Jeotgalibacillus aurantiacus: one gene and its partner. The protein of the gene in region 1 binds, or shares a complex with, the protein of each later gene. Links are inferred from orthologs where the notes say so. Each region holds a gene or a part of one and is shown in the gene's direction. Other genes may lie near its edges. The genes, in order: secA and secY.

What was found.
Region 2: the proteins of secA (region 1) and secY are in contact, whole or in part, in a crystal structure (PDB 3DIN), measured with the Thermotoga maritima proteins. The link is inferred for Jeotgalibacillus aurantiacus from one-to-one orthologs. Residues at the interface, in WP_004082002.1 of Thermotoga maritima: Glu261, Ala262, Arg263, Lys300, Ala301, Arg302, Thr303, Ile304, Ile305, Leu323, Tyr324, Asp325, Pro326, Val329, Ser330, Tyr333, Ile336, Lys340, Phe345, Val349, Glu363, Phe364, Tyr374, Ser375, Gly376, Gly377, Glu393, Ile395, Thr482, Ser483; in WP_004081795.1 of Thermotoga maritima: Glu108, Gly109, Glu110, Glu111, Ala236, Glu237, Arg238, Arg239, Ile240, Thr241, Ile242, Gln243, Tyr244, Ala245, Arg246, Arg247, Val248, Thr249, Gly250, Arg251, Arg252, Val253, Tyr254, Gly256, Ala257, Ser258, Thr259, Tyr260, Leu261, Pro262.

Annotation. Positions count from the first base shown.
Region 1 is NZ_JACNMS010000001.1:50,554-66,544, reverse strand. What follows is about bases 7,767-10,890. They hold secA (preprotein translocase subunit SecA), read left to right. Parts: upstream 7,767-8,133; coding sequence 8,134-10,647; downstream 10,648-10,890. Outside these bases: hpf (ribosome hibernation-promoting factor, HPF/YfiA family), read left to right, coding at 1-204; H7968_RS00350 (YecA family protein), read left to right, coding at 971-2,002; ggt (gamma-glutamyltransferase), read left to right, coding at 2,241-3,851; H7968_RS00340 (chromate transporter), read left to right, coding at 3,882-4,409; H7968_RS00335 (chromate transporter), read left to right, coding at 4,406-4,936; H7968_RS00330 (DUF1028 domain-containing protein), read left to right, coding at 4,970-5,797; H7968_RS00325 (hypothetical protein), read left to right, coding at 6,013-6,225; H7968_RS00320 (nuclease-related domain-containing protein), read left to right, coding at 6,274-7,251; H7968_RS00305 (YitT family protein), read left to right, coding at 12,619-13,488; cccB (cytochrome c551), read left to right, coding at 13,566-13,895; cell division ATP-binding protein FtsE, read left to right, coding at 14,164-14,850; permease-like cell division protein FtsX, read left to right, coding at 14,840-15,724; H7968_RS00285 (murein hydrolase activator EnvC family protein), read left to right, coding at 15,767-15,991. UniProt on the Escherichia coli protein: Required for protein export, interacts with the SecYEG preprotein conducting channel.
Region 2 is NZ_JACNMS010000008.1:28,152-37,183, reverse strand. What follows is about bases 5,377-8,300. They hold secY (preprotein translocase subunit SecY), read left to right. Parts: upstream 5,377-6,149; coding sequence 6,150-7,451; downstream 7,452-8,300. Other genes in these bases: map (type I methionyl aminopeptidase), read left to right, coding at 8,159-8,300; H7968_RS16925 (adenylate kinase), read left to right, coding at 7,509-8,159; rplO (50S ribosomal protein L15), read left to right, coding at 5,710-6,150; rpmD (50S ribosomal protein L30), read left to right, coding at 5,498-5,680; rpsE (30S ribosomal protein S5), read left to right, coding at 5,377-5,484. Also shown: rpsS (30S ribosomal protein S19), read left to right, coding at 1-95; rplV (50S ribosomal protein L22), read left to right, coding at 115-456; rpsC (30S ribosomal protein S3), read left to right, coding at 460-1,122; rplP (50S ribosomal protein L16), read left to right, coding at 1,125-1,559; rpmC (50S ribosomal protein L29), read left to right, coding at 1,549-1,749; rpsQ (30S ribosomal protein S17), read left to right, coding at 1,772-2,035; rplN (50S ribosomal protein L14), read left to right, coding at 2,078-2,446; rplX (50S ribosomal protein L24), read left to right, coding at 2,484-2,795; rplE (50S ribosomal protein L5), read left to right, coding at 2,818-3,357; H7968_RS16965 (type Z 30S ribosomal protein S14), read left to right, coding at 3,382-3,567; rpsH (30S ribosomal protein S8), read left to right, coding at 3,598-3,996; rplF (50S ribosomal protein L6), read left to right, coding at 4,028-4,564; rplR (50S ribosomal protein L18), read left to right, coding at 4,598-4,960; more of rpsE, read left to right, coding at 4,984-5,376; more of map, read left to right, coding at 8,301-8,905; H7968_RS16915 (KOW domain-containing RNA-binding protein), read left to right, coding at 8,960-9,032. UniProt on the Escherichia coli protein: The central subunit of the protein translocation channel SecYEG. Consists of two halves formed by TMs 1-5 and 6-10.

The DNA of each region.
Region 1 (15,991 bases):
GATGATGACGGAGACGACAGCGAATTCGACATCGTGCGTACAAAAACATTCAACCTGAAACCAATGGACAGCGAAGAAGCCGTCCTTCAAATGAACATGCTGGGCCACAGCTTCTACGTCTTCACTGATGCAGAATCAAACGGCACAAACATCGTCTACAAACGTAAAGACGGCAAATACGGGCTGATCGAAACAGAAGCCTGAGCCTGAAACATAACAAAAAGAAACGTCCCTTAATGGGGGCGTTTTTTTGATTCTGGTGGAAATGTTGAAAGGAGGATAGTTTCTGTTGTAAGAGAGCGTGATTCTGTTATAAGGCTCGGGATTCAGAAGCGAATTGTTGATAGGGTAGTGATTTCTGTTGATAGCCGCTGGATTGTTGTTAAAGTAGTGGTGGTTTCTGTTGATAGGGTGACAATTTCTGTCGATGGATGTACTGCTGTTGGAGCGGCTTGGTTTTGTGTTACTAAAGGTGAGTAAGTTGTTGTTAGAAGCAGAGTTTCTGTTGTAAGAGAGCGTGATTCTGTTGTAAGGCTCGTGATTCAGAAGCGAATTGTTGATAGTGTAGTGATTTTTGTTGATAGCCGCTGGATTGTTGTTAAAGTAGTGGTGGTTTCTGTTGATAGGGTGACAATTTCTGTCGATGGATGTACTGCTGTTGGAGCGGCTTGGTTTTGTGTTACTAAAGGTGAGTAAGTTGTTGTTAGAAGCAGAGTTTCTGTTGTAAGAGAGCGTGATTCTGTTGTAAGGCTCGTGATTCAGAAGCGAATTGTTGATAGTGTAGTGATTTTTGTTGATAGCCGCTGGATTGTTGTTAAAGTAGTGGTGGTTTCTGTTGATAGGGTGATAATTTCTGTAGATGGATGTGCAGCTGTTGGAGCGGCTTTGTATAAATCATCAGCATGATTTTTGCCTTTTCTGCTCCGCATGGTACAATAAAGGGTGATTATTTTATAAAGGAAGTGCCGATATGCAAGTAGTTGGACGTAATGAACCGTGCCCGTGCGGCAGCGGTAAAAAATATAAAAAATGCTGTGCATCAAAAAAAGTCGTGAATCTGCAAACCCTCCTTGTCAACGAACAAATGGATCTGCAGCTGGCTTTTTTAAATGAAGGTAAAGCACCAAATCCACAGAACAACAAGGATTCTTACCAGTACATTCTCGAAGAAACGCAGGATGTGTTTGGCGAGCCTCAATTTTTAACCGTTTATTTAACCTACTTATTTGGCTTAAGAGAAACACCTTCTCATTGGGAAACTTTCCTGGATGAGCGTATTCCTCAAATGGAAAGACCTCGCATGAAGGAGCTCGCTTCTGAGTGGAGACAGCCGGTTTCAGTTGTGGCTGACGTTGGTGAAATGGATGAAGCAACACGTGAGGTCCAGATGACGGATCTGCTTGATGGAACGGTATATGATGTGATCATTCCGGAATTCCATTCATGGGCATCGATCGACTTTTTATTCACGTATCTGCTCCCGCTTGAGGATAAATGGGTGCCGTATGGCTTCATGTTCCCGTCTGTTTATACGAAGGATGAAAAATCAACACTCGTCAACCGTTTACAAGCAATGCCGAATCGCGATGAATTACTTACTGATGAAGGTATAGTTTCCGTGATCACGGCTCTCGTTGGACGTGACGAAGCGGAGGGTGATGACTGGCTTGCAGGAATGCTTTCAGAGCTTGAAGGCAATGAAGATCAGCAGAACGCGCTTCATGAAATGAAGGCGTACTGGGATGGACAGGGAGATGACTCGCTTCCGTTATTCGCGTGTCACTTAGCTGCAGATTATTTTGCCGAACACGGAGAGAAAATCCGCAAACCGCAAACCTATCTGGCTGCGATTTCCTACCTCATGTCACAGCACGCAACCGATACACCACTGACCCAAAAAGAAGCCGGTGAAGCCTTTGACGTCACCGCTTCAAGTGTGTCGTCAGCTGTAAGAAAGATTGAAGACTGGTTTATGGAAGAATTGAGTGAGTTTAAGAAATAAGTGAGAGCACATGGCTGAGGCTGTGTGCTTTTTCTAATGGGGGACGGAGCGGGTGTTCTTTTTTCTGAGCTCTGTCCCTCATTTATGAAAAAGGACCAGGCGCTCCGACCCCATGATCCTCCCAGGCGGAGCGCAGTGCCCCGCCCCCTGGCAATCACTGTCTGGAATTTTCTCAACATTTCAACTATAATGAACGGGTGATGTTTTTCGGAATTCGAAATAAAGGAGTGTTGAGTATATGAATCAGGATTATTTGTATCATCCGTTTGCGTCTCAGCGGAATACGGTGTTTGCGAAGCGTGGGATGGTGGCGACGTCTCAGCCGCTTGCTGCTCAGGCGGGGCTTGAGATTTTGCAGAAGGGTGGCAATGCGATTGATGCGGCGATTGCGACGGCTGCTGCGTTGACGGTTGTGGAGCCGACGTCTAATGGGATTGGCGGGGATGCGTTTGCCCTGGTCTGGACGAAAGGGAAGCTGCATGGTTTAAATGCCAGTGGACCGGCGCCGCAGTCGATTTCCATTGAAAAACTGAAGGAAAAAGGGCATGATAAAATGCCGGTGTTTGGTGTGGAGCCTGTAACGGTTCCGGGCGTTCCGGCCGCTTGGGCTGAGCTTTCTGACAAGCATGGAAAGCTTCCATTTGAGGAGCTGTTACAGCCGGCGATTCGTTTAGCTGAAGAGGGGTATCCGGTTTCACCGATCCTCGGGAAGTACTGGAAGCTTGCAGCGAAGAAGTTTCAGGAGATTTTTAAGGGTGATGTGTATAAGCCTTGGTTTGATACGTTTACACCGGATGGTAAGATTCCTGAAATCGGTGAGATGTTCACGTCAAAAGGTCATGCGGATACGTTAAAGGAAATTGCTGCAACGAAGGCTGAGAGCTTTTACCGCGGGGCACTTGCTGAAAAAATTGATACATATATGAAGGAGCATGGCGGCTATTTAGCGAAAGAGGATCTGGCGGATTTTGCACCTGAATGGGTGGAGCCGGTTTCTGCAAATTACCGCGGTTATGATGTGTGGGAAATTCCGCCGAACGGTCAGGGAATGATTGCTCTGATGGCGCTCAATATTGCGAAGGGCTTTGAGTTTAATGAATTTCAGAGCGCGGACAGCTATCATAAGCAGATTGAAGCGATGAAGCTTGCGTTTACAGATGGAAAAGCGTTTATTACTGAGCCTGAGGATATGCCGATTTCAACAGAGGAGCTGCTGTCTGACGGGTACGCTGAGAAACGCCGCGCGCAGATTGGTGAAGAGGCTTTGAATCCTGAGCCGATGGCGCTTCCTAAAGGTGGCACGGTTTATTTAGCGGCGGCTGATGATGAGGGGAATATGATTTCCTATATTCAGAGTAATTATATGGGCTTTGGATCGGGTGTGGTGATTCCGGGTACGGGAATTGCGCTGCAGAACCGCGGGCATGATTTCAGCCTGGACCCTGAGCATCCGAATGCCTTGAAGCCTGGTAAGCGGACGTATCATACGATTATTCCGGGCTTTTTAACGAAGGATGGAGAGCCGGTTGGACCGTTTGGCGTGATGGGTGGATATATGCAGCCTCAGGGACATTTTCAGGTGGCGGTCAATACGATTGATTTTCATTTAAATCCACAGGCGGCACTTGATGCGCCGAGATGGCAGTGGATCAATGGAAAAACGGTTCACGTTGAGCCGCATTTTCCAAATCATTTAGCGCAGGCACTTGTGCGCAAGGGACATACGATTCAGGTAACGACAGACGGCGGATCGTTTGGCCGCGGTCAGATTATCTGGCGTGACCCAAAAACAGGTGTGCTTCGCGGGGGAACGGAATCCCGTACAGATGGACATATTGCAGCGTGGTGATGAAAAGTGAGTAAACAAAGTGGATTATTTATGGCGTTTTTCAGGGTAGGGATCTTTGGTTTCGGAGGAGGCCCTTCCTCGATTCCGCTCGTTCATAAGGAAGTTGTGGAGCAGTATAAATGGATGAGTGATGAAGAGTTTTCAGATGTACTCGCGCTCGGTAACGCAATGCCGGGGCCGATTGCAACGAAAATGGCAGGCTATATCGGGTATCGTGTAGGCGGCGTGGTCGGGATGATCAATGCAGTGCTGGCCACAACGATGCCTTCGGTCGTGGCGATGATTCTATTGCTGACCGTGTTAAATGCGTACCGGGACGTTGCCTGGGTAAACGGGATGGCTGCTGCGGTTGTACCGGTTGTCGGGGTGATGCTGGCCGTTTTGACGTGGGATTTTGTGAAGAAATCCAAAGGTGCGCTCGGCTGGGGCCTCGCGATTGTGATGATCGCGGGAAGCCTTGTGCTGCTTGAGGTGCTTGGCGTGCATCCGGCGATTGTGATTCTGGCGATTTTACTGTATGCCCTTCTTTTCGGTGGGAAGAGAGGTGCGAAGGCATGATTTACTGGGAAATCTTTTTAGCATTTTTTATTCCGGGAATATTAGGTTACGGCGGTGGTCCGGCTTCGATTCCGCTCGTTGAAAATGAAGTGGTGGACCGTTACGGCTGGATGACGACGCAGGAATTTTCAGAGGTGCTGGCACTCGGAAATTCACTGCCGGGTCCGATCGCAACGAAGATGGCAGGATATATCGGTTATGCGGAAGGCGGCATTTTGGGTGCAGGTGTTGCGCTGTTTGCAACCGTTGCGCCGTCACTCATTTTAATGGTCGTACTTTTAGGACTTATTATGAAATATAAAGACTCGCCACGCGTGAAAAAAATGTCTACGCTTGTGCGCCCGACCATTGCGGTGCTGCTGGGCGTGATGACGTGGGGGTTTTTCGCAGATGCGATTGAGGCGAGTGGCACGGTTCAGACGGTCGTGCTGGCTGTGATCAGCTTTGTGCTGCTGGAGCGTTTTAAAGTTCATCCGGCTTTTGTCATTGCCGGGGCGCTGGTTTATGGAGCGGTTTTCTTAGGGTAAACAAAAATAGTTTATGTTGAGGGAGTGTTGATGATGACGTATTCCATTGTTGCGTATGATCCGGTTGAAAAAGAATGGGGCGTGGCGACGCAGTCAAAGTTTCTGGCGGTTGGTGCAGTCGTTCCGCATGCGGTGGCAGGTGTTGGAGCGGTCGCGACCCAGTCGTATGCCAATACGTCGTATGGACCAGAGGCGATGACGTACATAATGGCTGGTAAAACGGCTGAGGAAACGATCAAGCTGCTGACGGATGAAGATGAAGACCGTGATTTCCGGCAGGTCGGGATCATTGATAATCAGGGGAATCCAGCAACATTTACAGGCTCAAGATGTTACGACTGGGCAGGCGGCGTTACGGGTAAGCATTATGCGGTACAGGGGAATATTCTCGTGGAAGGCACTGTGGAAGCGATGGCAAGAGCGTTTGAAAACGCGGAAGGAAGCCTGGCTGAGCGGATGCTTGCCTCTCTTGCAGCGGGTCAGGCAGCTGGAGGAGATTCACGCGGTCAGCAATCCGCCGCGCTTTTAGTTGTGAAGGATAAAGGCGGCTATGGCGGCTATAATGACCGTTACATTGATCTCCGTGTTGATGATCACGCCACACCGGTTGATGAACTGATCCGCATTTACCGCATGCACCAGCTTTATTTTGCGAAAGCGAAGAAAGAATTCGTGGCGAAAGTTGAGGGTGAAGTCGAGCGAAAACTTGAGCTGCAGCTAGCACGCCACGGCTACTTAAAAGATGGCATGTCCATCCATCAGGCGCTGCGCAACTACCTCCACACGGAAAACTTCGAAATGCGCGAGCAGGCAGAAGGCTACGTGGATATGGAAGTTGTGGAGTATATGGAGAGAAGTTAAAAGTGTGGCCGAATCCTTAATGGGGTTCGGTTTTCTTTTTGTTGTGTGGAAAGATATTAGGTGAGGTCCACACAATAAAGCTTGAGGTCCGCAAAATGATTGGGAAATTCTGTCTGATTAGAGCACATCTCCTCAAGCTACCTATACTACAGCGGGATATCACCGTTCTTAATCCAAGCGCAGCGTCCAGTGAAGCAAGTCTTGGGTAACAGTGGGTGCGCGGTATTGTTGTAAAGGGGCGTTTTTCTGTTGTAAGAGAGCGAGGATCTGTCGTAAGAGGTGAATCGGATGCGGAGTTTGTTGTTAGAGGAGGAAAGGCTGTCGCTAGGTGGGGAGTTTTTGTTGATAGGTTAGAGATCTCTGTTGATTTGTATGGAATTTTTGTTGATGGATATTTTGGAGAATTTTCCGTTAAAATAATTGAATAAATATGGAATTAATAATAAAATTGAATCAGTTCAGAAAGGAGATGTTGTATGCATTTTACAGAGCGAAATGAATCGTTAAAATATCAGGAATTACTCGCGCTGCGAAGGCGATTGCCGGAGCACCACCCCTCCCAACATGAGATTGTTAAAAGAATTATCCCTCATGAAGCAGGCCTGCATGGTGAACAATATTTTGACAAAATCACACAGCCGCTGCTAAATCCTCATTGTGTAAATCTACGAAATATCACCCTATTTGCTTTTTCAGAACCCATCCAAATTGACTCTCTATTTATTACGCCCAATTTTATATTAATCTGTGAAATTAAAAATATGGTAGGATCCCTGTTCTTTGACTATAAGGGAGGCGGTATGAGTCGTTCTATCAGCGGTGTTGAGGAGTTTTTTGCATGTCCGGTTACCCAGGTGGAGAGACATAAAGACGGACTCGAACAGCTGTTGTCAGAGATCGGTGTTCGCATACCAGTCATTGAACTGGTTGTTTATACGAATAGTAAGGTCAAGTTTACGGTAAAAGAAAATGAACTGTTTCTTTATCAAAAAATCATTCGTATTGAAAAGCTGAATCGAAAAATCCGGCAATTATATGAGATCTATCCAAATAAAAAGTTGAACATGAATGAATTGAATCATCTGAAAGGTCTTTTGTTGAGGAAAGCAGTGAAACCGACGAGAACACCACTACTGGAATCGCTATCCATTAGTGAAAAAGATATAAAAACAGGCGTTTTGTGCCTATCGTGTCATCAGCGGCTTTTGATGGTTCATGGTGGTTGGAAATGTATGACATGTTTTGAGGGGAATGGTGATGCTTTTCAACAATCGGTTATGGACTACTTTATTTTGTTAAAAGATTATGCAAATACGCGTGAACTTCAGCTGTTTTTGGATATGAAATCGATTCGGGATACAGGGGAGAGGATTAAGCCATTGAAGCTTACGAAGGTGGGCAATCAACGGCCGTCTATATTTCAGAGCCCACTTCACTTTGTGAAGAAAGGTTAAACAGGATATTTTAATGTTGATCGCACTAATTTGGATGGAGCCGCAAACCAGGTTCCCAAGTTTATTCCTGTGTCACACCAACAAAGCAATCTGTCGCTAGCTTGCAAGTTTCTGTTGTAAAGTCGGTTGTTTCTGTTGATCGGCTTCCACAAACAGGCTCAAACTGTCGCTAGGGTGAGTTTTTTTGTTGGAAGGAGTCGGCGGAATGTTGATGTTTAACTGGTTTCTGTCGATCGCAGGTGTTTTTTTGTCGTAAGACTAACCAGGGGCCCTTCGAATATGCCTGCGTCACACCAACAAATCAATCTGTCGCTAGCTTGCAAGTTTCTGTTGTAAAGCCGGTTGTTTCTGTTGATCGGCTTCCTCAAGCTGGTTCAAACTGTCGCTAGGGTGAGTTTTTTTGTTGGAAGGAGTCGGCGGAATGTTGATAGCTAACTGGTTTCTGTCGATCGCGGGTGATTTTCTGTCGTTAGACTAACCAGGGGTCCCTCGAATAAGCCTGCGACACACCAAAAAAGCAATCTGTCGTTAGCTTGCAAGTTTCTGTTGTAAAGTCGGTTGTTTCTGTTGATCGGCTTCCACAAACAGGTTCAAACTGTCGCTAGGTTGAGTTTTTTTGTTGGAAGGAGTCGGCGGAATGTTGATGTTTAACTGGTTTCTGTCGATCGCGGGTGATTTTCTGTCGTAAGGCAAATTTCACGCAATCTTCTTCCTTCTTTACCCACACCCATCCCCCCTTTTCTTGTATCCCTTCTTATGTAATGGTAAGATAAGTACGTGTATCCATATGTTTAATGATTGCAAAGCAGGGGAATAAAATGTTCCGCTGATTTTGATAAGGAAGGATGGCGCTGGCTGTCCGTTAAATAAAGGAGCGTTAACATGCTTGGAATTTTAAACAAGGTGTTTGATGGGAATAAGCGTGATGTGAAACGGTTTGAGAAGACGGCTGAGCAGGTTGAGACTGCAGCGGTTGAGATGGATAAGCTGACGGATGATCAGCTTCGTGCAAAAACGGAAGAGTTTAAAGCGCGTTATGAAAAAGGTGAATCGACTGATGATTTGATGGTTGAAGCATTTGCGGTCGTGAAGGTTGGAGCAAAACGTGTGCTCGGACTGGATCCTTACCGCGTGCAGATCATGGGTGCGGCTGCCCTTCATGAAGGGAATATTTCTGAGATGAAAACCGGGGAAGGTAAAACACTGACTTCTACCATGCCGGTTTATTTAAATGCACTGACTGGGAAAGGTGTTCATGTTGTCACAGTCAACGAATATCTTGCCAGCCGTGATGCTGAGGAAATGGGTCAGCTGTATCAGTTTCTTGGACTGACAGTTGGGTTAAACCTGAACAGTATGGATAAGGACCAGAAGCGCGAGGCGTATCTGGCTGATATCACATATAGTACGAATAATGAGCTTGGGTTTGACTATCTTCGTGATAACATGGTGCTTTATAAAGAGCAGCGCGTTCAGCGTCCGCTTCATTTTGCCGTGATCGATGAGGTTGACTCGATTTTAATTGATGAAGCGCGTACACCATTAATCATTTCGGGTCAGGCACAGAAAAATACGCAATTGTATATTCAGACAAACGCATTTGTTCGTAATCTTCGAATCGATGAGGATTATACGTATGATGAAAAAACGAAGGGTGTTCAGCTGACAGAGGATGGAATTACAAAGGCTGAGAAAGCGTTCCGTATTGATAACCTGTTTGACTATGCTCACGTAACCCTGAACCACCACATTAATCAGTCGCTAAAAGCGCATGCGTCGATGAAGGCTGACGTAGATTATGTCGTGGAGGAAGGCAAGGTTGTGATCGTTGACCAGTTTACGGGTCGTTTAATGAAGGGCCGCCGTTACAGTGACGGTCTTCATCAGGCGATTGAGGCGAAGGAAGGTCTTGAGATTCAAAATGAATCGATGACGATGGCTTCGATCACGTTCCAGAACTACTTCCGTATGTATGAAAAGCTGTCCGGTATGACGGGTACTGCGAAAACGGAAGAAGAGGAATTCCGCAACATTTACAATATGCGTGTTGTGGTAATCCCAACAAATCGGGAAATCGTTCGTGATGACAAAGCGGATCTTATTTATGCCTCCATCAAAGGGAAATATGCCGCTGCGGTTGAAGATATTGCTGCACGTCATGAAAAAGGCCAGCCGGTGCTGGTCGGAACAGTAGCAATTGAAACGTCTGAAATCATTGCTAATGAGCTGAAGAAAAAAGGCATTCCGCACAACGTCCTGAATGCGAAAAATCATGGTCGTGAGGCGGAGATTATTGCTGATGCCGGTAAACGTGGTGCTGTGACGATTGCTACAAACATGGCTGGTCGTGGTACAGACATCAAACTTGGTGATGGTGTAAAGGAAATTGGCGGGCTTGCGGTCATCGGTACCGAGCGTCATGAATCACGCCGTATCGATAATCAGCTTCGTGGACGTTCAGGCCGTCAGGGAGATCCCGGTGTAACGCAGTTCTATCTTTCGATGGAAGATGATCTGATGCGCCGATTCGGGTCGGACAACATGAAAAACATGATGACCCGTCTTGGTATGGATGATTCGCAGCCGATCCAGAGTAAGATGGTCACCCGTGCCGTTGAATCTGCACAAAAGCGTGTTGAGGGTAATAACTTTGATGCGCGTAAGCAGCTTCTTGAATATGATGATGTGCTTCGTCAGCAGCGTGAAGTCATTTACACAGATCGGAACGAAATTCTGGATTCAGACAGCCTGCGCGGCATCATTGAGAAAATGATTGAGTCTACGGTTCACGGTGCAGTCGATGCACATGCACCAATGGTTGAGGAGACAGCGAAATGGGATCTGACAGGTCTTGAGCACTTCATTTTCGCGAACCTTCTGCCGGAAGGTGAAATTAAGGCATCTGACCTTGAAGGAAAATCGAATGAGGACATGAAGTCGTTTATCATGGATAAGGTTATGGCGCGTTACGATGCACGTGAGGAAGAGCTTGGCGAAAGAATGCGCGAGTTCGAAAAAGTAGTGCTTCTGCGTTCTCTCGATACGAAATGGATTGATCATATTGATGCGATGGATCAGCTTCGTCAGGGAATCCACCTTCGTGCGTACGGTCAGATTAATCCGCTTCGTGAATACCAGAATGAAGGCTTCGCGATGTTTGAAGCGATGCAAGAGTCTGTAAACGAAGAAGTAACCAAGTATATTATGAAAGCGGAAATCCGCAGCAACCTTGAGCGTCAGGAAGTCGCAAAGGGTCAGGCGGTTAATCCTAAAGAAGAAGGCGCAACTAAGAAAAAGCCTGCACCGGTTCGCCGTGAAAATACAGTAGGACGGAACGATCCATGTCCATGCGGCAGCGGTAAGAAGTTTAAGAACTGTCACGGTGCCATTCAATAATTGATGATCAATAGAGTCCCGTACTTCATCAAGTACGGGACTTTCATGGGCACGCATTTAAAAATAGAAAATAAAGGTGGACTTTTGACATGGAATTATCAGATGTAAGAAACGAGCTCGAAAAAACAGCCAGCGTTTTGGCGGACTTCAGGGGGTCTCTTTGACTTAGAAAACAAAGAGGCACGACTGGCGGAAATTGATGAATTAATGGTGGAGCCTGATTTCTGGGATGACCAGCAAAAAGCACAGGGCATCATCAGTGAACAGAACGGCTTAAAAGATGTCGTAAATGGCTACCATAACCTCGTTGATACGCAGGAAAATCTTGAGTTAACGCTTGAACTGCTTCGTGAAGAGCCTGATGAGGATATGAAGGCAGAGCTTGTGACAGAGCTGAAGGAATTCAGACAGACGCTTGATGAGTTTGAGCTGCAGCTTCTGTTGAGTGAGCCTTATGATAAAAACAATGCCATCCTGGAGCTTCACCCGGGTGCAGGTGGAACAGAGTCTCAGGACTGGGGTTCTATGCTTTTGCGCATGTATCAGCGCTGGGGTGAAAAGCGTGGCTTCAAGGTGGAGACGCTTGACTATCTTCCGGGAGATGAAGCCGGTATTAAATCAGTTACGCTTTTATTTAAAGGGCATAACGCTTACGGTTATCTGAAGGCTGAGAAAGGTGTACACCGTCTCGTCCGGATTTCTCCGTTCGATTCATCAGGCCGTCGTCATACATCGTTTGTATCGTGTGACATTATGCCGGAATTTAATGATGAAATTGAAATCGAAATCCGCACAGAGGATCTGAAAGTCGATACGTACCGTGCAAGCGGCGCCGGCGGTCAGCACATCAATACAACCGATTCAGCGGTCCGGATCACGCACATTCCAACTGGTTCCGTTGTATCGTGTCAGTCTGAGCGTTCCCAGATTAAAAACCGGGATCAGGCGATGAAGATGCTGAAAGCTAAGCTTTACCAGTTGAAAATCGAAGAGCAGGAGCAAAAACTTGCTGATATTCGCGGCGAGCAAAAAGAAATCGGCTGGGGAAGCCAGATCCGCTCTTACGTTTTCCACCCATACTCCATGGTGAAGGATCACCGCACGAGTACCGAATCCGGAAACGTACAGGGCGTAATGGACGGCGATCTGGATCCGTTTATCAATGCTTATCTGCGTTCGAAGATTACGAATTAAATGATTTGATGAGAGAGCCCAATTTTGTTTGGGCTCTTTTGCTTGTTGGAGTGGCATAGAGTAAGGCATATTGCACTGGGAGATGTGAGCAGCGTTCAATTTGTTGAAAAGGTGGGCGTTTCTGTCGTAAGCGGTGATGTTTCTGTCGATCGGCCTGGGAGCGGAAGTGATAATGTTAAAAGAGCAGGCTGAATTGTCGTAAGGAGCTGAGAAGTTGTTGTAAGAGAGGATGTTTCTGTTGAAAGGAAGATGAATTTTGTTGATTGTGTTGTACTGTCGGTTAGTACGTTAGTTAGCGTCGCCTTTTTTTGAGAGTGGCTAATTAATTTGCTGGTGAGTTGTTGAACAGTTGAGTTTAATCTTTGTCGTAAGCGCCGGCGTTTCGGTCGTAAGCGGTGATGATTCTGTCAATCGGTTTCAGACCGAGAGCGATAATGTTTAAAGAGCAGGTTAAATTGTTGTAAGGAGCTTAAAAGTTGTCTTAAGCAGTTATGTTTCTGTTGTTAAGACGACCGTTTCTGTTGATGCACGTCACGCCCGCTCTCATCTCCGCCTCCGCCTCCATCGCTATCCCGCTCTCATCCCCGCCTCCGCCTCCATCGCTATCCCGCTTCCATCCTCTCCCCGGCTTCAGCACCGTCGCATTCCCATCCCGTGCCTCCAGCTACCACAATCCTTTACCACACTAACGCTCTATCCTGACAGCATTCACACGGGCCGGACTTCGTGCTATACTGCAAAACGTTGTCGAACGTGTGAAGAAAGGATGAACGATTGATGAAAAAACGGAATCGGAGAGTACCGAAAGCGTCTGGAAAATGGCCTGTCGTGCTCGATTTTGTGTATATTTTAATTGGGGCGTTTTTTGTTGCAGTGGCGTTTAACGTGTTTCTTTTGCCGAATAATGTGGCATCCGGCGGAGTGAGCGGGATCAGTACCATTTTAAATGGGTTGTTTGATTGGCGGCCGGCTTACGTTCAGTATGCATTTAATATTCCTTTATTTATTGCCGGGTTGATCTTTCTTGGTCTTCAGTTTGGCTTAAAAACGGCTGTAGGCACAGTGGTGCTTCCATTTTACGTGCTGCTGACTGAAAGCTGGGAGCCTTGGACGGAGGATCCGCTGCTCGGTGCATTGTTCGGCGGAATTGGCGTTGGGATAGGTTTAGGAATTGTATTTAGAGGTAAAGCATCTACAGGTGGAACAGACCTTGCCGCACAGATTATACATAAGTACAGCGGATTTGGTCTTGGGACGTGTGTTGCTTTTATTGACGGAATGATTGTGCTTGCAGCCGCACTCGTTTTTGACATTGAGGCGGGACTATATGCATTGATCGGCCTTTATGTAACGAGTAAAACGATTGATCTGGTACAAGTCGGGTTAAATCGTTCGAAAATGGTGCATATTATTACCAACCGTCAGGAAGAAATCAGTCAGGCTATTTTTGATGAAGTGGATCGGGGTGTAACAAAGCTGTCGGCGTATGGCGGCTATACAGATCACGAGCGTCCAATTTTAATGTGTGTCATTGATCAGACTGAATTTACAAGGTTGAAAAACGTAGTTAAAAAGATTGATCCGAAAGCATTTGTCATTGTAAATGATGCGTCCGAAGTCTTAGGTGAAGGTTTTAAAAGGGAATAGAATGTTATTTTGGAAAAAGAACCATTCACTTTCATTTATATAAAAGAAAGTGAATAATTGAAGAATGAGGTGAAGAAATGAAGAAATGGTGGTTAGCATTAGCTGCAGGGTCAGTCCTCGTCCTCGGTGCGTGTGGTGGTGGAGAGGAAGCGACCGATAGTGGATCAGGAGAAGAAGCATCTTCAGGTGAGCTGGATCCGCGCGAAATTTACGTTCAAAACTGTTCCGGCTGTCACGGTGATAATCTGGAAGGTGGTAGCGGCCCGAACCTGGAAGAAGTCGGATCACGCTACAGTTATGACGAAATTTTGGACATCATCCAAAATGGTAAAGGCCGTATGCCTGGCAATTTAATTGAAGGTGAAGAGGCAGAGGTTGTCGCACAATGGCTTTCTGAACAGCAATAAGGATGGAAAATAAAAGAGTCTTTTGCCTAAATTGGTAAAAGATTCTTTTTTTGTTGCAGTTAAGAAATATAAATGTAATATAAATATCGTTAACAAAAATTCTTAGAATGATATAATACTCTTGTGCCAAAAATTCGAGCTATTCCGTCCATGTTTGACAGATAGCTATTTATTCCTATAAATACAATGTTTTGGCGCTGTCGAATTGAATCTGCAGCCAGGCGAAGATCATCATAGAATGAAATACAGCGATAAGGTGAGTAATGATATGATCGAGATGAAAGAGGTTTACAAGAAATACCCGAACGGCATCATGGCTGCAAATGGGTTTGATGTTAAGATTCAACCCGGCGAATTTGTCTATGTTGTCGGACCGTCCGGAGCCGGTAAATCAACATTTATTAAAATGATGTACCGTGAAGAAAAACCGACGAAGGGTACCATTTCCGTTAATGGAATTGATATTGGCAGCTTAAAAAATAAGCGAGTGCCTTACTTAAGAAGAAACATCGGTGTGGTGTTTCAGGATTTTAAGCTTTTGAATAAGCTTACGGTTTATGAAAATGTCGCATTTGCCTTAGAAGTAATTGAGGAACAGCCAAAGGTAATCAAGGAGAAGGTTATGGAAGTCCTTTCTCTTGTTGGTTTGAAACATAAAGCCCGCATGATGCCCGATGAGCTTTCCGGAGGAGAACAGCAGCGAGTATCGATTGCAAGGTCCATCGTTAATACACCAAAAGTGGTGATTGCCGATGAGCCGACTGGAAATCTTGATCCGGAGACTTCATGGGAAATTATGAACCTGTTCGAAGAGATTAATTCGAGAGGTACAACGATAATAATGGCTACGCATAACCGCGAAATAGTCAACACGATCCGTCACAGAGTACTGGCCATCGAAAATGGTGTTATTGTACGTGATGAACAGCGGGGGGACTACGGTTATGAAAACTAGAACAATTTCAAGACACTTCAGAGAGAGCTTTAAGAGCCTCGCACGAAACGGCTGGATGACTTTCGCATCCATCAGTGCCGTTACCGTTACACTACTTTTAGTCGGTGTATTCACTGCGCTTATGTTAAATATGAACAAAGCAGCTGATGATATAGAAAATGATGTAGAGATGAATGTCTACGTTGAATTGGAAGCTGATGAAACAGCTATTGCTTCACTTGAACAGCAAATGGATGAATTATCCGGTGTCGAATCGATCACCTTTTCATCTAAGGAAGAAGAGCTTTCAAGTCTAGTAAGCAGCTTTGGTGAAGACATGGCATTGTTCGAACAAAACAATCCGCTCCGCGACAAATTTGTTGTCAAAGCAGTCGATCCGAGACAGACTGAGCGTCTGGCTACACAGATCGAAAATTTTGATAACACATACAGTGTCGAGTACGGAGAAGGGAAAATCGATCAGCTGTTCAGTGTCCTTGAAGTCAGCCGGAACGTCGGTGCCGTTTTAATCTTCGGTTTACTGTTTACCGCAATGTTCCTGATTTCAAACACCATTAAAATCACCATTATGGCTAGAAAGACGGAAATTGAGATTATGAAACTCGTTGGAGCCTCCAACTGGTTCGTCAGAATTCCATTTATTCTTGAGGGGATCTGGCTGGGTATCATCGGTTCCATTTTACCAATTACCGTTGTTACACTGCTTTATTACAACATTACGCAGTTTATGGAACCAAGACTGGAGAATTCATTTATCCAGCTGCTTGATTTCTCACCATTCATTTATCAAATTAACGCATTAATTCTTCTGATGGGCGTCGTAATCGGCGTATGGGGAAGCTTTATGTCCGTCAGAAAATTCCTGCGCGTTTAAAGATAGAAAAAAAGAGTATTAGATTCGAAGGGAGAACAGATTGTGAAAAAGTCATTCGTCAGTTTGTCATTAGCAACAGCGTTAGTTGTAAGCAGCGTTCCTGCTTTTTCAAATACAGCAAGTGCTGAGTCATTGGATAACTTAAAAGAAGAACGTTCAACGATCGAAAACCAGCGTGAAGAGATCAGCGGTGAAATTTCAACAACGAATTCACGTATCGAAGAAATCGTAGCGGAGCAGGAAACGGTAACAGCTCAAATTAAAGAG
Region 2 (9,032 bases), on another replicon or contig:
TGACTGAAGATATGGTTGGTCACAAACTTGGTGAATTCGCACCAAGCCGTACGTACAAAGGTCACGCAAGTGATGATAAGAAAACAAGACGCTAATTGAGAGGAGGCTATCCTAATGCAAGCTAAAGCTGTTGCGAGAACAGTTCGTATTGCTCCTCGTAAAGTACGCCTAGTAGCAGATTTAATCCGCGGTAAGCAGGTTGGCGAAGCGGTGGCTATCTTAAACCACACACCACGCTCTGCATCACCAGTAATCGAGAAAGTATTAAAATCTGCTGTAGCGAACGCTGAGCATAATTACGACATGGACATCAACAACCTTGTGATTTCTGAAGCATACGTGAATGAGGGACCAACACTTAAACGTTTCCGTCCTCGTGCACAAGGTCGTGCAAGTGCCATTAACAAACGTACTAGCCACATTACAATCGTGGTATCTGAAAAAAAGGAGGGATAATGCGTGGGTCAAAAAGTACATCCAATTGGACTACGTATCGGAGTCATTCGTGACTGGGAATCAAAATGGTTCGCAGGCAAAGACTATGCAGACTTACTTCATGAAGACCTGAAAGTACGTGACTACATCGAAGGTCGTTTGAAAGAAGCATCTGTTTCTAAAGTAGAAATCGAGCGTGCGGCTAACCGCATTAACATTACAATTCACACTGCAAAGCCAGGTATGGTTATTGGTAAAGGTGGAACGGAAGTCGAAGCACTTCGTAAAGACCTTAACAAAATCACTAACAAGCGTGTTCACATCAACATCGTTGAAATCAAGCGCGCAGACCTTGATGCTAAACTTGTAGGTGAAAACATTGCACGTCAACTGGAAAACCGTGTATCTTTCCGTCGTGCACAAAAGCAAGCGATCCAACGCACAATGCGTGCTGGCGCTAAAGGGATCAAAACTCAGGTTTCTGGTCGTCTTGGCGGAGCAGACATCGCACGTGCTGAACATTACAGTGAAGGTACTGTTCCACTTCATACTCTTCGTGCTGACATCGACTACGCTCACGTTGAAGCGGATACTACGTATGGTAAGCTCGGAGTTAAAGTATGGATCTACCGTGGAGAAGTTCTTCCTACCAGAAACAAGAAGAAATCCGAGGAAGGAGGAAACTAATCATGTTATTACCTAAACGCGTTAAATATCGTCGTGTACACCGCGGAAAAATGCGCGGACAAGCGAAAGGCGGTACTGAAGTAAACTTCGGTGAATACGGCCTTCAAGCTTTAGAAGCGAGCTGGATCACAAACCGCCAGATCGAATCTGCACGTATCGCGATGACACGTTACATGAAACGTGGCGGTAAAGTATGGATTAAAATCTTCCCACACAAGCCTTACACGAAGAAACCTCTTGAAGTCCGAATGGGTTCTGGTAAAGGGGCACCTGAAGGATGGGTTGCAGTTGTAAAGCCGGGTAAGATTATGTTTGAAATCGCTGGAGTATCTGAAGAGGTTGCTCGTGAAGCTCTTCGTCTTGCATCACACAAACTTCCGGTTAAGTGTAAGTTTGTAAAACGAGAAGAAATTGGTGGTGAATCAAATGAAAGCTAATGAAATTCGTGACCTAACCACTGCCGAAATTGAACAAAAAGTAAAATCACTTAAGGAAGAGCTATTTAACCTTCGTTTTCAGCTAGCTACTGGCCAGCTTGAAAACACAGCTCGTATCCGTGAAGTACGAAAAGCCATTGCTCGCATGAAAACCGTGATTCGTGAAAGAGAAATTGGCGCTAACAACTGATAACTGAGAGGAGGTTTGCAGCATGAGTGAACGCAACCAGCGTAAAGTTTATACCGGCCGTGTTGTTTCTGACAAAATGGACAAAACAGTCACTGTAATGGTAGAAACGTATAAGAAACATTCACTTTATGGCAAACGAGTAAAGTACTCTAAGAAGTACAAAGCTCACGATGAACAAAATCAAGCCAAGGTTGGCGATATTGTTCGTATCATGGAAACTCGTCCGCTTTCAGCAACAAAACGTTTCCGTCTAGTGGAAGTCGTAGAAGAAGCGGTTATTATCTAATACATTGTTCGGAAATGTTAATTCCGAAGGGAGGTAACCTACATGATTCAACAAGAATCCCGTTTAAAAGTAGCTGACAACTCTGGCGCACGTGAAGTATTAACCATTAAAGTTCTTGGTGGTTCAGGCCGCAAGACTGCAAACATTGGTGATGTGATCGTCTGCACAGTGAAACAGGCAACACCAGGAGGCGTTGTTAAAAAAGGTGACGTTGTAAGAGCAGTAATTGTTCGTACAAAGAGCGGAGTTCGTCGTAACGATGGAACGTACATCAAGTTCGACGAAAACGCATGTGTCATCATCCGTGACGACAAAGGTCCACGCGGAACTCGTATCTTTGGACCGGTTGCTCGTGAGCTTCGTGACAACAACTTCATGAAGATCGTTTCTCTAGCACCAGAAGTTCTTTAATTGATCAATAACCACCGTATCAAGGAGGTGCGACAGGATGCACGTTAAAAAAGGCGACAAAGTAATGGTCATTTCAGGTAAAGACAAAGGCAAGACAGGTACTGTACTTGCAGCTCTTCCGAAAAAAGACCGTGTTGTGGTTGAAGGTGTGAACATCGTTAAAAAGCACTCAAAGCCATCACAATTGAATCCACAAGGTGGAATCTCCAACATGGAGGCAGCGATTCACGTATCAAACGTGATGCTGATCGATCCGAAAACAAACGAACCAACTCGTGTTGGTTACAAAGTTGAGGACGGCAAGAAAGTTCGTATTGCTAAAAAATCAGGTGAATCTTTAGATAAATAGTTAAGAGGGGAGGTACTCAAGAATGAACCGCCTAAAAGAAAAGTTCAACAGTGAAATCACACCTGCTCTAGTGAAGAAGTTCAACTACACTTCTGTTATGCAGGTACCGAAAATCGACAAAATCGTAATCAACATGGGTGTTGGTGACGCAGTTCAAAACACTAAATCATTAGATACAGCAGTTGAAGAGCTTGCGACTATCACTGGTCAAAAGCCTCTAGTAACAAAAGCTAAGAAATCAATCGCAGGTTTCCGTCTTCGTGAAGGTATGCCAATCGGAGCGAAAGTAACACTTCGCGGCGAGCGTATGTATGAATTCTTAGACAAGCTAGTCTCTGTATCTCTTCCACGTGTACGTGACTTCCGCGGAGTATCTAAAAAGTCTTTCGACGGACGCGGAAACTACACTCTTGGTGTTAAAGAGCAGCTTATCTTCCCAGAGATCGATTATGACAAGGTAAATAAAGTTCGTGGTATGGACATCGTAATTGTAACGACAGCTAAAACAGACGAAGAGTCTCGTGAGCTTCTAACTCAATTCGGTATGCCATTCCAAAAGTAATCTCTACAAAAGGGAGGCGTAAACGTGGCTAAAAAATCAATGATTGTGAAACAACAGCGCAAACAAAAATTTAAAGTACAAGAGTATACACGTTGCGAACGTTGCGGACGTCCACACTCAGTACTGCGTAAATTCAAGCTTTGCCGTATTTGTTTCCGTGAACTAGCATACAAGGGTCAAATTCCTGGCGTTAAGAAAGCCAGCTGGTAATACCCGATTTTGGGAAGGAGGTAAATTAATATGACAATGACAGATCCAATCGCAGATCTTTTGACTCGCATCCGTAATGCGAATCAAGTGCGTCACGAGAAGCTAGAGGTACCTGCTTCTAACATTAAGAAAGAAATCGCAGAAATCCTTAAGCGTGAAGGTTTCATCCGTGACGTTGAATATATCGAGGACAGCCAACAGGGCATTATCCGCATCTTCCTTAAGTACGGTGCGAATAACGAGCGTGTTATCACTGGCCTTAAGCGTATCTCTAAGCCAGGTCTACGTGTTTACGCGAAAGCTGATGAGCTTCCACGCGTACTGAACGGTCTTGGAATCGCAATCGTATCAACTTCAACTGGCGTTGTAACGGACAAAGAAGCTCGTGCTAAGCAAGTGGGCGGAGAAGTTCTAGCATACGTTTGGTAATACTTTTTAATCGAAAGAGAGGTGCAACAAAATGTCTCGCGTAGGAAAAAAACCAATCGAGGTACCTTCAGACGTAACGTTAACTTTTGACGGTTCAACAGTTACTGCAAAAGGTCCTAAAGGTGAACTTACATTCACTTTCAACTCAGAAATGAAATTCGAGCAGGAAGGCAGCACATTAACAGTTGTCCGTCCTTCTGACTCTAAAGAGCACCGTACTATTCACGGTACAACTCGTGCAATCCTTAACAACATGATCGAAGGTGTATCTAAAGGCTTCGAACGTGGTCTTGAGCTTATCGGGGTTGGATATCGTGCACAGAAACAAGGTAACAAGCTTGTTCTTAACGTAGGATACTCTCACCCAGTTGAGATTACACCGGAAGAAGGAATCGAAATCGAAGTTCCTTCAAACACAAAAGTGATCGTTAAAGGTGCTAGCAAAGAGCGCGTAGGTGCACTAGCTGCTAACATCCGCGACGTACGTCCTCCAGAGCCTTACAAAGGTAAAGGAATCCGTTATGAAGGTGAACGTGTTCGCCGTAAAGAAGGTAAAACAGGTAAATAATGCCGCTTAGGCGCATGAAAGGAGTGACCTTGATTGATTACTAAAGTTGACAAGAATGCGGTACGTAAGAAGCGTCATGCACGTGTTCGTACGACAATCACTGGTACTGAACAGCGTCCACGTCTAAACGTATACCGTTCTAACAAGCATATCTACGCTCAACTTATCGATGATGTAAACGGCGTAACACTTGCCAGCGCATCTACAAAAGATAAAGAGCTTGGTCTTGAAAGCGGCGGAAACGTCGAGGCTGCAACAAAAGTTGGCGAAGCAATCGCAAAACGCGCAGCTGAAAAAGGAATGAAATCAGTCGTATTTGATCGTGGAGGATATCTTTACCACGGCCGCGTGAAAGCTCTTGCTGATGCTGCACGTGAAAACGGACTTGAATTTTAATAGAAAAAGGAGGGACAATCCAGATGCGTCGCATTGATCCAAACAAACTTGAACTTGAAGAACGCGTAGTTACGATTAACCGTGTCGCTAAGGTTGTTAAAGGTGGCCGCCGCTTCCGTTTCTCTGCTCTTGTAGTAGTAGGAGACAAGAATGGCCATGTCGGTTTCGGTACAGGTAAAGCCCAAGAGGTACCTGATGCGATCCGTAAAGCAATCGAAGACGCGAAGAAAAATCTGATTGAAGTACCAATGGTAGAAGGAACAACTCCTCACCTTGTTACAGGTCGTTTCGGAGCTGGCTCAATCCTGATTAAACCAGCATCTCCTGGTACAGGAATCATCGCCGGTGGACCGGTTCGTGCGGTACTTGAGCTTGCAGGTGTCCACGACATTCTTTCTAAATCACTGGGATCTAACACACCAATCAATATGGTTCGTGCCACAATTGACGGCCTTAACCAGCTTAAGCGTGCAGAAGATGTAGCTAAGCTTCGCGGTAAGTCAGTGGAAGAACTGTTAGGATAAGGAGGGATAAGTGATGGCAAACAAACTAGCAATTACCCTCACTCGCAGCGTGATCGGACGCAATAAAGATCAGCGTGCAACAGTACAGGCTCTTGGTCTTCGTAAGACTAACCAGACTGTTGAACAGCAGGATAACCCTGCAATCCGCGGAATGATCAATAAAGTGTCTCACCTGGTATCAGTTAAAGAAATCTAATTCAACGTTTACAACAAGGAGGTGCCACTATGAAACTTCATGAGTTAAAACCTGCAGAAGGATCCCGCAGAGAGCGCAATCGCGTTGGTCGCGGTATCGGTTCTGGTAATGGTAAGACTGCTGGTAAAGGTCATAAAGGTCAAAACGCCCGTTCAGGCGGCGGAGTACGCCCAGGCTTTGAGGGTGGTCAGAACCCATTAGCACGCCGTCTTCCTAAGCGTGGATTCACAAACATCCACCGTAAAGAATATGCGGTTATTAATCTTGATGCACTAAACCGTTTCGACGAAGGAACAGAAGTAACACCTGAGCTTCTAATCGAAACTGGTGTAGTAAGCAAAGAGCGTGCAGGAATCAAGGTTCTTGCAAAAGGTACTGTAGAGAAGAAACTGACTGTTAAAGCTCACAAATTCTCTTCTGCTGCTAAAGAAGCAATCGAAGCTGCCGGCGGAACAACTGAGGTGGTTTAATGTTTCGGACAATCTCCAATTTTATGCGCGTGGGTGAAATAAGAAACAAAATTATCTTCACTCTTTTAATGTTGGTGGTCTTTCGGATCGGAACATTCATTCCGGTTCCTGGCGTAGATGCACAAGTTCTTCAGGCACAGGACCAGATGTCCGGCCTGATCGGATTTATGAATACGTTCGGGGGCGGAGCTTTAATCAACTTCTCGATCCTGGCAATGGGAATCATGCCGTATATCACGGCCTCCATCATTGTACAGCTTTTGCAAATGGACGTTGTTCCGAAGTTTGCTGAGTGGTCTAAACAGGGAGATGTTGGACGTCGTAAGCTGGCTCAGTTTACACGTTACTTCACGATTGTACTGGCATTCATCCAGGCAATCGGAATGTCTTACGGCTTTAACCGTATGTATGGTGGAACATTGATTCCGGATACATCGGTGACAACGTACATGCTGATTGCAGTCGTACTTACAGCCGGGACAGCTTTTTTAATGTGGTTAGGAGAGCAGATCACAGCTAAAGGTGTTGGAAATGGTATTTCCATTATCATCTTTGCAGGTATCGTGGCCGCTATTCCTAATGGCGTTAACCAGCTTTACGCACAGCAGATTGAAGGTGCGGGGGAGCAATTGTTCCTGAACATCGTCATTCTGGCACTGCTACTACTTGCGGTTATTGCGATTACGGTCGGAGTAATCTTCGTACAGCAGGCACTGCGTAAAATTCCGGTACAATATGCAAAACGTGTTGGTGGCAACAACGCTCAGGCAACTGGCGGACAGTCGTCACACATTCCATTGAAAGTAAACGCAGCAGGTGTAATTCCGGTAATCTTTGCGATTTCCTTCATTATTACACCACAGACGCTAGTCACTTTCTTTGGACAAAACAACATTACAACAACGATTCAGGATGTATTTGATTACACGCAGCCAATCGGTATGACGATTTACGTTGCGCTGATCGTTGCTTTCACGTATTTCTACGCATTCATTCAGGTGAATCCGGAGAATATGGCTGAAAACCTTAAAAAACAAGGTGGTTATATCCCAGGTATCCGTCCTGGACGTGCAACTCAGGATTACCTGACGAGCGTTCTTTACCGTTTGACTTTCGTAGGAGCGATTTTCCTTTCTGTAATTTCGATCCTGCCGATTTTCTTCATTAATCTTGCTGGTCTTCCACAGTCGGTGCAAATTGGCGGAACAAGCCTGTTGATCATCGTTGGGGTAGCACTTGAGACAATGAAGCAGCTGGAAGCACAGCTGGTGAAGCGGAACTATAAAGGATTCATGAGATAATCACATGGTTTTGGGGTGCTACACCCTGAAGCCCATCTTAAATGAGGGGGCTTACTTGTGAATATTGTTTTAATGGGTTTACCTGGTGCCGGTAAAGGGACTCAGGCTGAACGTATTATTGAAAAATATAACATCCCTCATATTTCGACTGGGGATATGTTCCGTGCAGCAATTAAAAACGGTACGGAGCTTGGATTGAAGGCGAAATCGTTTATGGATCAGGGTGACCTGGTTCCTGATGAAGTAACCATCGGAATTGTTCGTGAACGATTAAGCAATGATGATTGCCAAGAAGGGTTTCTGTTAGATGGATTCCCGAGAACAGTGGCACAAGCCGATGCGCTTGATGCATTACTTAAAGACCTTGGCAAGGAACTCGACTATGTTCTAAACATCAAGGTGGAAAAAGAAGAGCTGATGAAGCGTCTAACCGGCCGTTGGATCTGTAAGACCTGCGGGGCAACGTATCATACAGTCTTCAACCCTCCTGCAGTGGAAGGTAAATGTGATAAAGACGGTGGGGAACTGTACCAGCGTGAAGATGACAAGCCGGAAACTGTTAAGAATCGTTTAGATGTTAATATGAAGCAAACCCAGCCTCTTCTGGACTTTTACGGTTCAAAAGGCGTGCTGAAAGACATCGACGGCCAGCAGAATATCGATAAGGTATTCAGCGACGTGGATGAATTGCTCGGGGGCCTTCGCTAATGATCGTTTGCAAGACTCCTCGCGAGATTGAGATCATGCGCGAAGCAGGCAAGATCGTTGCGTTAACCCATCAGGAGCTGCAAAAGTATATTGCGCCTGGAATCACAACGAAGGAACTTGATGAGATTGCTGACCGGTTTATCCGTCAGCATGACGCAGTTCCATCCTTTAAAGGGTACAACGGTTTCAGCGGAAGTATCTGTGCTTCAGTTAATGAAGAACTCGTTCATGGCATCCCTGGAAGCCGCAAGCTGAAAGATGGTGACATCATCAGCATTGATATCGGCGCAAAGTATAAGGGATATCACGGCGACTCCGCCTGGACCTATCCGGTTGGATCGATTCCAGCGGAGACACAGAAGCTGCTTGAAGTAACGGAGGAATCACTCTTTCGGGGCTTGAAGGAAGCGAAACCGGGTGTTCGCCTGTCGAACATCTCTCATGCTGTTCAAACGTATGTTGAAGAAAACGGTTTTTCAATCGTACGGGAGTATGTAGGGCATGGCGTTGGGCAAGACTTGCATGAGGCACCGCAAATTCCTCATTATGGTCCGCCGAACAAAGGGCCCCGACTGAAACCCGGCATGGTACTAGCGATTGAACCGATGGTGAATGCAGGAAGTCGCTACGTCAAGACACTTGCTGATAACTGGACAGTCGTAACCACCGATGGTAAGATGTGTGCGCACTTTGAACACACGATTGCGATCACTGAAGAGGGTTACGAAGTCCTGACAAAAGCCTAGTTGTAGGTGATCCTAATGTTTGAATCCGATTCGCCCCCCGGGATAGGGCAAATTGTGCAGGTGAACAAGGGCCGTGATACAGGTGTATACGCGGTTGTCATTCATCGGTTAGATGAGAAGTTTGTTT